Regions from separate parts of the Paraglaciecola sp. 25GB23A genome, predicted to be linked through region 2. Evidence: predicted binding sites of a transcription regulator. Region 2 holds the regulator's gene; the other holds the start of a gene.
The links. The regulator sigma-54, encoded in region 2, starts transcription at its own class of promoters, with help from an activator protein. The targets are predictions, from matches to a motif close to GTTGGCACGNNNNTNGNNT.
Positions count from the first base shown of each region.

Region 1: a site for sigma-54 is predicted at 2,350-2,368, ahead of ABKW31_RS01705 (PEP-CTERM sorting domain-containing protein). Genes of this name have one in related genera too.

Region 1 covers NZ_JBDYKM010000001.1:407,547-413,184, forward strand. Annotated here, with positions in the region: gene ABKW31_RS01700 (FAD-binding protein) at 1-1,289, opposite strand, end outside; gene ABKW31_RS01705 (PEP-CTERM sorting domain-containing protein) at 1,476-2,297, opposite strand; gene ABKW31_RS01710 (PEP-CTERM/exosortase system-associated acyltransferase) at 2,533-3,354, opposite strand; gene ABKW31_RS01715 (patatin-like phospholipase family protein) at 3,354-4,214, opposite strand; gene ABKW31_RS01720 (YdcF family protein) at 4,291-4,890, opposite strand; gene ABKW31_RS01725 (NAD-dependent epimerase) at 5,104-5,638, opposite strand, start outside.
Region 2 covers NZ_JBDYKM010000003.1:288,313-293,950, reverse strand. Annotated here, with positions in the region: gene mgtE (magnesium transporter) at 1-721, opposite strand, end outside; gene ABKW31_RS08570 (HPr family phosphocarrier protein) at 885-1,160, opposite strand; gene rapZ (RNase adapter RapZ) at 1,193-2,038, opposite strand; gene ptsN (PTS IIA-like nitrogen regulatory protein PtsN) at 2,040-2,483, opposite strand; gene hpf (ribosome hibernation promoting factor) at 2,499-2,786, opposite strand; gene ABKW31_RS08550 (RNA polymerase factor sigma-54) at 2,812-4,293, opposite strand; gene lptB (LPS export ABC transporter ATP-binding protein) at 4,363-5,088, opposite strand; gene lptA (lipopolysaccharide transport periplasmic protein LptA) at 5,088-5,638, opposite strand, start outside; gene lptC (LPS export ABC transporter periplasmic protein LptC) at 5,602-5,638, opposite strand, start outside.

The sequences.
Region 1 (5,638 bases), on a different contig from region 2:
TGCGGTTCCATTTTTATAAGGGGCGCATACCACAGTAAACCACATTCGTCCTTTGATGGAGACATAATCTTAGATTTATCAGGTCTAATTTTAGCATTTCGCCAATAGGGTAGGGGCAGCGCGACTTGATTGGGTATTCCTAACATAATGTCAATTCCTTCTCGCAAAGACTCCAATTTTTGTTTTGTATCGCCTAAAAAATTATTATTAGGCGATGTGAATTTTAAGAAAAAGTCAGCCAATCGTATTAATAATGAATCTGAGTAAAAAACAGTACCTAGTTTTTTCGCTTTCTTGCGGAACAACTTTTTACTTGCTTTGACGATGTCTTTATCACCATACATTGATCCTACTACCATCCATTGAGGCAGCTTTTTATTCTCTGATTCTTTAGCTATTTGACTCTCAGTCATTAGTTTTCCGTTTTCATGACCATTAGGGTTTTCAGAGGTGATAGATATTAGTCTGCGCTGATCCATAAGGTTGATTGAACCGACAATGCCAGAATAATTTTTAAGCGTGTCTTTAATCAATGAAACCGCGTCCTCAAAACTTTCACTTTTGGGAATTTGTAGATAAAAAGCGCAAAAATACTTAGGTATCGGGGCTAGCCTAATAGTCATTTCTGTAACAATAGCTAAATTACTTTGTGTGAAAAGTCCATCGATATACGGACCTAGTCCCCATTTATACGTTTTATCTGTAAAATCTTCTCCTGATTTATCGATCGCACTAATTGCTGATTCGTAAATTCGCTCACAAAATTCTGGATGTGGCAGGTAAGCCTTTAAAGCAGTGCAGGCATAAAAATGATCGTTGTGAGGGGTAATACCATAACCTCGTTCTAGTGCATTACTCAACAAGCTACAAGTTGGACCCGCACCGGTGACAGGTACCATGTACTGCCAATTATTTTTTGTAAGAAAATCATAAAGTTGCTGTTGTGTCACTCCAGGTTGTACGGTGACCAATCCGAGCTCTTTACTCGTAGGAATTATTTTTTTTAGTTTACTAAAATCTAATATTACATTGGGCCTATTATCGGAAACATTGAATGAACCATAACCCCAATTATTGTTTGTTGAGACAGGATAAATATTGAATAGATACTTATTAGCCAATTTTAAAATCAAACTGATTTCTTCAATATCATTGATTACCACCGCCGCATCCAATGCTACTGGTTCCGAAAATGTTGTTTTGCCATATTTATTGGTGGCGTCTTGAAGTGATAGTATTTCAGTGTTAAAAATTTTAGTTTGGTCTTTAAGTATCTCTACAACGTCCATCTACTGATCCTACAGCTCTAAATCATATAGTGAGTATGGAGAATTTTGTGTTAGAAGACTATTTAATTTATTTAGATAAAATATGAAATCGAAACTTGATAGGAGTTTACGTAATAATGGATGAGATTTTTTCAGAAAAAAAAAGGCCGGATTATCCGGCCTTTTTTAAACTAATCTAATTTTTGACTATTTTTTCATTCTTTTTGCTAAGCCCAAACCTAAAAGACCAAGACCTAAAAAGGCTAAGCCTGTAGGTGCTGGAACTGGGCGATTTCTCAAACCGATAACAATGTTATCAAACTCACCAGCTACACCGGTTGAGGTTATTCTTACTCTGTCAAAAGCATCAGCGAACGAGAATGCAATATTAACATAGACGTTTGAATCACGGTTAGTTTGACTACCATTTACACCGCCAAGCTGTGCCAATAAAGATGACCCAGTAATTGTTTCTATCAATGAACCACCTGAGTAAAACTCAAAATCGTTATAATCGTCAACTGAGCCCCAATAGAAACCTAGGTAAGTAATACCAGTGTCCAATTGAGCAGCTAAGAAACCAGAATAATCGATTTCAACCCAAGAAGGTAATGCACCACCCTGACCAGGAGTATAACCGTAACAAGTTTGGTCACCTAATGGAGCAGCTGCAACATTACTTACAGAACCACTACGAACACCTAAAGCATTTGCTGCACTTGCTGAAACCACTATGCCAGGAGTACCAGCACCGTTTACAGCGCACGAACTTGCAGGGTCAACATTATAATCTTTAGAACCAGGGCCTACACCTACTGTTTGAGTGGCATCATCAAATGTTTCAACGAAGAAACCAGTAGATCCATCTAATAGGTTTGACGGATCAACAAAGCTGCTTGTTAAGCCAGAAAGGTCAGTTGCAGCTTGGCCACCAAAAGAAACGGTAGCAGCGTTAGCGCCAGAAGTTACTGCTAAGCCAAATACCATGCTTGCAGCGAGAAGTTTTGTTTTTGTTAACATATTTTTCATATTTTCGTCCTTTTTTGGAATTGAATGTATCGGTAAACTGTTACGGAATTAAATGCAGGAGCTGTGCCAGAAATAATAATTCCTTTTATAACAATGCCTTATGGTTTTTGCTTAAATTTTTTTTTTGCAAAGTGTAAAGAAATCCGACAATTTGATGTTCTGAAAACGCCCTATATTATACATTTAAGAACATTTGTTATTGGTCACTATTTTTTGGCATTGCTTTAAAGTAAATTTAATTGTTTTTTTGTTTAAACTGCAGGGCTACTCTTTTTTCTATGTTTTGAAGCATTTTTTTAAATCCCGGGCTCAAACCCTCCATTAAGAGTTTGCGACTTATATAGTAAGGCGCTCTTTGTCCGTGGTATTCAACTACTGGGCCTACTTGTTGAAACGGAATGCCGACGAATCTCAAACTTCTGGCCAATCTGGGTTCCATCATAACAAAGCAATGTTGAATGCCATGGTGCAGTGTTATGGATGCTGCAGATAAATACAAACCAACAGCGATGAAAGGAAAACATCTGAGTTCTCGTTCAGAATAAACATGTTCATTAATCGCACCTGTTGCTGAACCTGAAAATTTATCCGTTGCACGTTTTCTAAATTGTGCCGGTATGGCTAGCCTCGATATTTCACAAATTTGTTCTCGCGGAAAATCACTAGGGTGAACACTTTTTTCATCGATTGAACTGATGCAATATTTTTCAATAGGTAATAGTTGTTCAGCGCTGTTGGTTCTTACAATTCTTACTGTTCCTGCATAAGCTCCAGTTGGAATATGTTTAATCAGGCAGTGGGTTGAATGTAAATCAAAGTCGTCAGTTTCTTGGGAATTCTCTTTTAAGTCCTCAAACTTAAGTTCTTCACAGTAAACATTATGGCGAATTTTAAAAGACTCACTTTTAAATTCATTTGAGAAAGCCACTATTGGATGTAAATATTCAGAAAAATGCTGTGAAATTTGATTTGCTTTGCGGCTTACCACAAAGTTCATTATTTGCTTAACCAATCTTCCAATGACAGGTTTATCTGCGTATTTTCTTAAGTTATTCATCAATTGCGGTCCAAAAGAACAGGTTCCATTATAATCTCTTTTTTTCTAGCAGCTAAGCGTTTGGGTACAAAGGTAAGGGCGGTTTCATATCCTACTTTAAATAGATATTCCTTTTGCTCTAATGACATGTTGAAATCCACTGGCGATAGCAGCCCAGTGTTGATAACAATCGTATTTTGCCAATGATTGTCATGCACATACTCTCTCGACATTGCGGTCATAAATGTTCTTATTAGCATCATCACATATTGCTTTAGGGGTAACCAACTTTTTTTAAAACGCGGTTCAGTAATCTGCTCACTTTTAAGTCTAAAACACAGAATGTTGGTGCCATCTCCCGCCCAATCATTATAAAGAGCATCTTCAGAGAGTATCGCACCATCTACTAGTATATGTTCTTTGTAATTTTGAAAACTAAAAAATAGTGGGATCGACATCGAAAATCTAACCGCTTTTGAAATTTTTAGGTCAGGTGAGTTGATTTTGTTAAAGACAACTGGACCTCCGCCATTAACATCTGTCGCTAATACGTGAAGGTTTAACTCGATGTCTTTGAAGGTTACCCCGTTGAGGAGTTCGTCCATCCATTGCTCAAAACTATCCCCAGAACAAAGGCCACCTTGTGTGATAAGTCTAAATAATGAAAAACCACGAAACTTTTTAAAGTCGGTTTCGAGGGCAAGTTGTTGAATCTTTTCAATTGATAAACCACATGCAAATAACGCTGATACGATGGAGCCTCCCGATACGCCGACAATATGTTCAAACTTAATATCTAACTCAGTTAAAGCCTTTAATATGCCGATATGAGCAGATAATTTGGTTCCACCACCGGAAAAAATAGGAACAATTTTACTCATTTAATCAAGGGCCTATTCATATTATTTCCATTAAACGTTTGGTAAATTATCGTGCAGTTTCTGGTAAAGTAAAATTTTATAAAAACAAATTTTGATGTACCAAACCTAAATACTCATGAATAGCTCGTTCACTGCGGTATAAACTTCGCGCACTGGGTAAACTTAAACTCATTTCAATATTTATTCGACTTAGATGCTCAACAGGCACAGGGACAACCTGTATGTTTTTGTCAGTAAAATATCGCATAGCTCTTGGTAAATGGCTGGCGGAGGTGACAAGGGTGATTTTGTCAGTTTTTAGAATTGACAAAAGGGCGCGAACTTCAGTTTCAGTATTTTTACCCTTTGTAACAATGTGAATGTCTTCGGCTTTAACGCCAAATTTTATTAAAAAATCTCTATTATGAACGGCTTGTGGCACCTTATCTTTGTAACCAAGTATATCTCCAGCTAAATAAACGGGCATTCTGTGTGCTTTATATAAGAGAACTGCTTCCATGTTCCGTTGCAACGAACAATTTGGCCATCGAGATAAAAATGGCAGGTTTTCGTCTTCAAAATAATTACAAGCTAGCACTACAATCGCACCGGTATTGCGCCATTCTTCCGATTCAATCTTTATAACGGGGTATTGGTCTTCAAGTGGTTTTATCAGCACTACACTTGGATAGGTCATACTACATAAAAAAAACCAAACGATTGGTATATAAGACAGAGCTCTAAATAGCACTTTACTAGCCGAAAAGTGAAGCGCTACTCTTAATGATAAATATATCAAGGGAGCATGGACTAAGGGAGAGCTTAATATGTTGGCAATTTCCGATAACATAACTTTAATTTCTTCCTGTCATTTATGCTAGAGAGTTTAGACTCGTTTGGTGGCACAAGTTTACCCTATTTTGTAAAAATGCTTATACCATTCAACAAAGAGCTTGATGCCGTGTACTAGATCCGTACTGGGTAAATATCCAACATCTGCCGATAAAGCTGACACATCAGCATAGGTATCTGGAACATCTCCAGCCTGCATGGGGAGAAGATTCTTTTGGGCATTTTTACCTAAGGCTTGTTCTAGTGTTTCTATAAATTTAAGTAAATTAACTGGGGTGTGTGCGCCAATGTTATAAATTTTCCATGGGGCTTTACTTGTACTGGGATCAGGACTTTTACCCGCCCATTGCTCATTGCCCTCTACATTTTGATCGAGAGAAAGAATTATCCCTGAAACGATGTCGTCTATATAAGTGAAATCTCGACGATGATTACCGTAGTTATATACGTCAATTGATTCATCTTGCAGGATAGCTTTGGTAAATTTGAAAAGCGCCATGTCTGGCCTTCCCCAAGGTCCATAGACGGTAAAAAAACGAAGTCCAGTGGTTGATAAATTATATAAATGGCTATAAGTATGGGCCATTAATTCG
Region 2 (5,638 bases):
TATTTTCATCCACCACAGGGGCAGACAACCAATCGTAGCGCTCGAATAAGCTGGCCACTTCATTATCTGGCATATTGACCGGGATGGCTTCTGAACTTTTTATTAATGTATGCACTTTAGTGTCGGAGGCGGCTGTGACTAAAGTAGTGAGAGAAACGCCCCCTATCAACTTATCGTCGCGATCGACCACGTACAAAGTATCAGTATTTTCTGGAATTTGACCTTTAAGACGAAGATAGCGCAAAAACACTTCAACACTAATTTCAGGACGCATGGTGATAGTGTCGGTGTTCATAATGAAACCGGCGGTTTCTTCACCGTATGACAAACCCTGCTGGGCGCGGAGTCTGTCTTGCTCATCCATGGAAGCTAGTAAATCTTGTGAAACGGCTTCCGGTAAACCACTGAGGGTTTCGACTAAATCGTCGGTGTCCATTTCCTCAAGAGCGTCAGCCAGTTTTTCTGGTAACATTTGACGGATGATGCCGTTACGCACATCTTCTGATAACTCTTCAAGCACATCACTGTATGAATCTGGTTCAATCAATTGCCAAATTTCAGTTCTTATGCGGCTGCGGCTCGACTCTAATAACAAAGCTACGTCACAGGGGGCGACACTGCGTAACATCGCTTGCACTTGCACAAAATCACCGCTATCAAGCGCCGAGTTAATGGCCTGTAATTGAGAGTTGGTGCTTTTTGCGTCGAATGTATCAGGCATAATGGTAGACAGTTTGTCCTTAAAAATGGATTGTCGAATGATATACGTTACTAGTAGAAGGATTAATATTTAAAGAGTAAACCTAGTGAGCCTAGCAACAATGTTAGTTCAGAGTGAATAGTTTAGTTGGATTAAAACATGATTATAATGATCGAACTCAGTATCACTCTTGTTCGTTAAAACGTCCGGCTATCAACGCTTCTACTGCAGCCAAGGCTTCGACCGCATCTTCCCCCTGACTGACGACATTGAGCTCTTTACCCTGATTACCCTCCAGCATCATTAAACCTAAGACACTGTTGGCCGATGCTTGTTTGTCGCCTAAATGTAAGGTCACAGTAGCGGAAAATTTGTTAGCTAATTGCACCAACTGGGTTGCAGCACGGGCATGTAAACCAAGCTTGTTTACGATGACTATTTTTTTTTCAAGTATAGGCATAATTAGTCTGTCATATCTTCAAGGTGAAGTGCTTATTGATTTAAGGTCCGGTGCCTAATTTGTACATCAGGGTGAGAATCACTAAAGGTCTTAGCTAAGGCTTCAGCCACATACACCGAGCGATGTTGTCCACCGGTACACCCAATGGCTATGGTTACATAACTGCGATTGTTACGCTCCAAATGGGGTAACCAAGTCGCTATTAAATTTTGTATTTGCCATATAAATTTAGTCACTAAGGGTTGAGAACCTAAAAATATTTGTACCGGACTATCTAAGCCAGTCAAATGTTTAAGGTCGGGTTCCCAGTGTGGATTTGGCAGAAATCGAGCATCAAATACATAATCGGCATCCTTAGGAATGCCGTACTTGAAGCCAAAGGATTCAAACACCAAGACAAGTCTAGAGCTTTTTTTACCCAAAATTCTTTCACGCACCAATTCAGCGAGTTGATGAACCGATAATTGGTCGGTATCGAGATAAAGATCGGCGCGCTCAGCAATAGGTGCAAGTAGTATTGATTCTGCTTGAATAGCTTCGGCTAGTGATTTATTTTGTTTCGAAAGAGGGTGCAGACGACGGGTTTCACTGAACCGTTTGACTAATATGTCATCACTCGCATCGAGATAAAGAATTGTCATATGCCAAGTGGATGGCAGATAATCGAGTATCTCCACCAAATCATTCGGGTCTTTGGGTAAGTTGCGTACATCGATACTGACAGCCACTTGATCATACTCGTCAACCACAGTGTGAGTCAGAGTGGGCAATAGATTGACGGGAATATTATCGACACAATAATAACCGAGATCTTCCAATGCTCTTAAGACAACAGATTTGCCAGAACCAGAACGGCCACTAATAATAATCAGTTTCATATCAGTTCATCACCTTAAATAATTCTTCATCGCTTTGAGCTGCACGCATTCGATTTAAGGTGTCTTTATCAGTGAGTTTTGCTGCAATAACTGACAAGGTTCCAAGATGTTCATTCGCCTGTTCTTCTGGAACCAATATTGCGAAAAAGATATCAACGGGTTGTTTATCGATTGCATCGAATTCGATGGGCGTATCATTGGTCATAACCACAGCAACCACTTTTTTGAGATCTTTTAAACGGCCATGTGGCAATGCAATTCCATTACCGATACCGGTACTGCCCATTTTTTCTCGGTTCATTAAACTGGCGAGTATCGTGGCCTGATCAATATCGACAATATGCTTACTCGCGATATTGCTGATAAGTTCGAGGATCCGTTTTTTACTGGTACCCTGCACTGCACATAAAGTGCAGTCAGGGTGAAGAACGTCTTTAATTTCCATTATTTACTGAGTCACTTAATGGCGTTTAGCTTTTTCCTTGTGCTTAATCACTTGTCTATCAAGCTTATCGATTAAAGCATCAATGGCGGCATACATGTCTAAATGTTCAGCATTGGCGAAAACTTCTGCGCCACTAAGGTGAAGGGTTGCTTCAGCCTTCTGATTCAGCTTTTCAACATTTAAGATGACATGTACATTATTAATATGATCATAGTGTCGTTCAAGTTTAGTAAATTTTGAATCGACATAATCGCGTAGTGAATCGGTAATTTCTAAATGATGACCAGTTAGGTTTATTTGCATATCGCCTCTTCCTTTTTTAATTTGCCTATAAAAGACTCTTACGTTGGTTAGACGGAGGGATCAATAAAGACTCCCTATATTTTGCTATTGTTCGCCGAGCCACGACTATGCCTTGGTCAGCCAACAGTTGAGCAATCTTACTATCACTCAGAGGTTTACTGGGTTTTTCGGCTGCGACTAATTTTTTAATCAATGCCCTAATTGCTGTTGAGGAGCATTCTCCTCCCACATCTGTGGCAACATGACTAGAAAAGAAGTACTTGAGCTCAAATATACCTCTGGGGGTATGCATATATTTTTGGGTTGTCACACGTGAAATAGTTGATTCATGCATATCCACCATTTCTGCGACATCATTTAACACCATTGGTTTCATCATTTCTGGACCATGTTCAAAAAAACCAATTTGCTGCTGTACAATGCAATTGGATACTTTGAGTAAGGTCTCATTGCGACTTTCAACGCTTTTAATAAACCATTTGGCTTCTTGTAAATGCGAACGGATAAATTGACTATCAGTACTATTTTTTGTGCTCTTGCTCATGGCCGCATATTGCTGATTGACATTGAGCTTGGGCAAACTGTCAGGGTTGAGTTCAACCATCCAACGGCCATTTTTTTTAGTCACGGAAACGTCAGGGATTACATACTCGGGTTCGCCGACAATAAGCGCGCTACCCGGCCTTGGATTCAGAGTTTGCAGAAGTCGCATTGCTTCACGCAACTCATCTTCTTTTAGACGAGTCTTACGCATTAAGGTACGGTAATCTTTGCTACCAATTAAGTCACAATAATCGGTAATAAGCATCTTGGCTTCAGCTAACCAAGGTGTTTCGATAGCAAACTGATTTAATTGGATCAATAAACATTCTTGCGGACTGCGTGAACCAGAACCGATAGGGTCAAACATTTGAATGCGTTTAAGTACACACTCCACTTCATCTAGTTCAATTTCTTCATCGTACAAACTAGCGAGGACTTCGTCCGCACTAATAGTCAGGTAACCTGACTCATCAATAGAATCAATAATGGCCATGGCGATAGAAATATCTGTATCACTAAAATGCGTGAGGCGCATTTGCCATAACAAGTGTTCTTGAATATTGTCGGTGGTTTCTCCCTGAAAAACTTGGTCGTCATCAACACTAAAGCTGCTTGAGGACATAGAGGGAGCTGATGACGCGCTAATGTATTCGTCCCAGGTGCTATCTAAGGGCAAATCTTGAGGAATATCATTGTTTTGTAATGCATCCCCAGTCTCAATAGTTGCAGCATCCACTTCGACCCGGTCGTTTGAGCCATCAGAACCAAAATTAGTTTCTAAAGCACTATCACCGGTGGGATTTTCGAAGGGGTCAGTTACTTCTAATAATGGGTTAGAATCTAAAGCCTCTTGAATTTCTTGTTGTAAATCCAAGGTAGAAAGTTGCAATAGCCTAATCGCTTGCTGCAATTGAGGCGTCATCGTGAGTTGTTGGCTAAATTTTAACTGTAAAGAGGGTTTCATTTACTTCTTATGCTTAGTCCGTTGGGGTTAATTTAACCGTGCGAAATATCATGCCATGCCATAGCTTTACTATAGCCTGAATTGCTCACCAAGGTATACATCTCTTACACGTTGATCACTTAATACTTCTTGTGAGGTTCCGGCAGCAATGAGTTCACCATGGCTGACGATATACGCTTTTTCGCATACATCGAGGGTTTCTCGCACATTGTGGTCAGTGATCAGCACGCCTATACCTCTATCGCGCAAATGTTGGATAATCTTTTTGATATCATTAACCGATATGGGATCCACTCCAGCAAAAGGTTCATCCAATAAAATAAATTTTGGCTCAGCCGATAAGGCCCTTGCTATTTCAACCCGACGTCGTTCGCCGCCTGACAAACTCATGCCTAAGCTGTTGCGAATATGATTAATATTAAATTCATCTAATAGTGCATCAGCCTGCATTTCTCTTTGTTCAGTTGAGAGCTCTTTGCGCGTCTGTAGTATGGCCATTAAATTTTGATATACCGTTAATTTGCGAAAAATTGAAGCTTCTTGCGGTAAATAACCAATACCTTGCCTAGCGCGCACATGCATTGGTTGCAGTGTGAGTTCCTGTTGGTCGATAAATATTTCGCCCTTATCTAAGGGGACCAAGCCTACAATCATGTAAAACGTGGTTGTCTTGCCCGCCCCATTAGGGCCGAGTAAACCAACAATTTGCCCAGACGATACTTCTATACTGACATCCCGCACTACTTGACGTGATTTGTAGGATTTTGCCAAATGGGTCGCTTTTAGAATGGCCATTATGGTTGTGGATCCTGTTCAGGAATGGTTTGGGTTTTGCTGTCTTTAGCTTCGGGCTGTAAAATCGTTATAACTCGGCCACTACCTTGGTCTTGACCTTGTGCCATGATTTGCTCAAGTTCCATGTTAAAAATAATCGAGTTGCCTTTGACACTACTACTATTTTGTTCTACTTCAGCATTCCCCTCTAGAGACAAGGTCCGTGTTTGGCGGTGATATTCAATTTTATTGGCTGTGGCATGCACCATTTTGCCATTTTCCTGACGTTGGGAATATTTAGCGGGTGAGCCCATCGCCACAAACACTTCTTTATCTTGACCTTTGCTGGCATCAATCTCCATTTCATCAGCTTGCAGCACCAATGAACCTTGAGTGATAAGGACACTGCCTTTGTAAATTGACTTTTTGGCAATTCGATCCAAGAACGATTGCTCAGACGCGATTTCGATGGTTTTAGAAAAATCATCTTTACCAGCATAACTTATGGTTGAATAACCAACCGCAAGGCTGATACTAATGCCTAGTAGTAGGTTGGAAAACGGTTTTAACA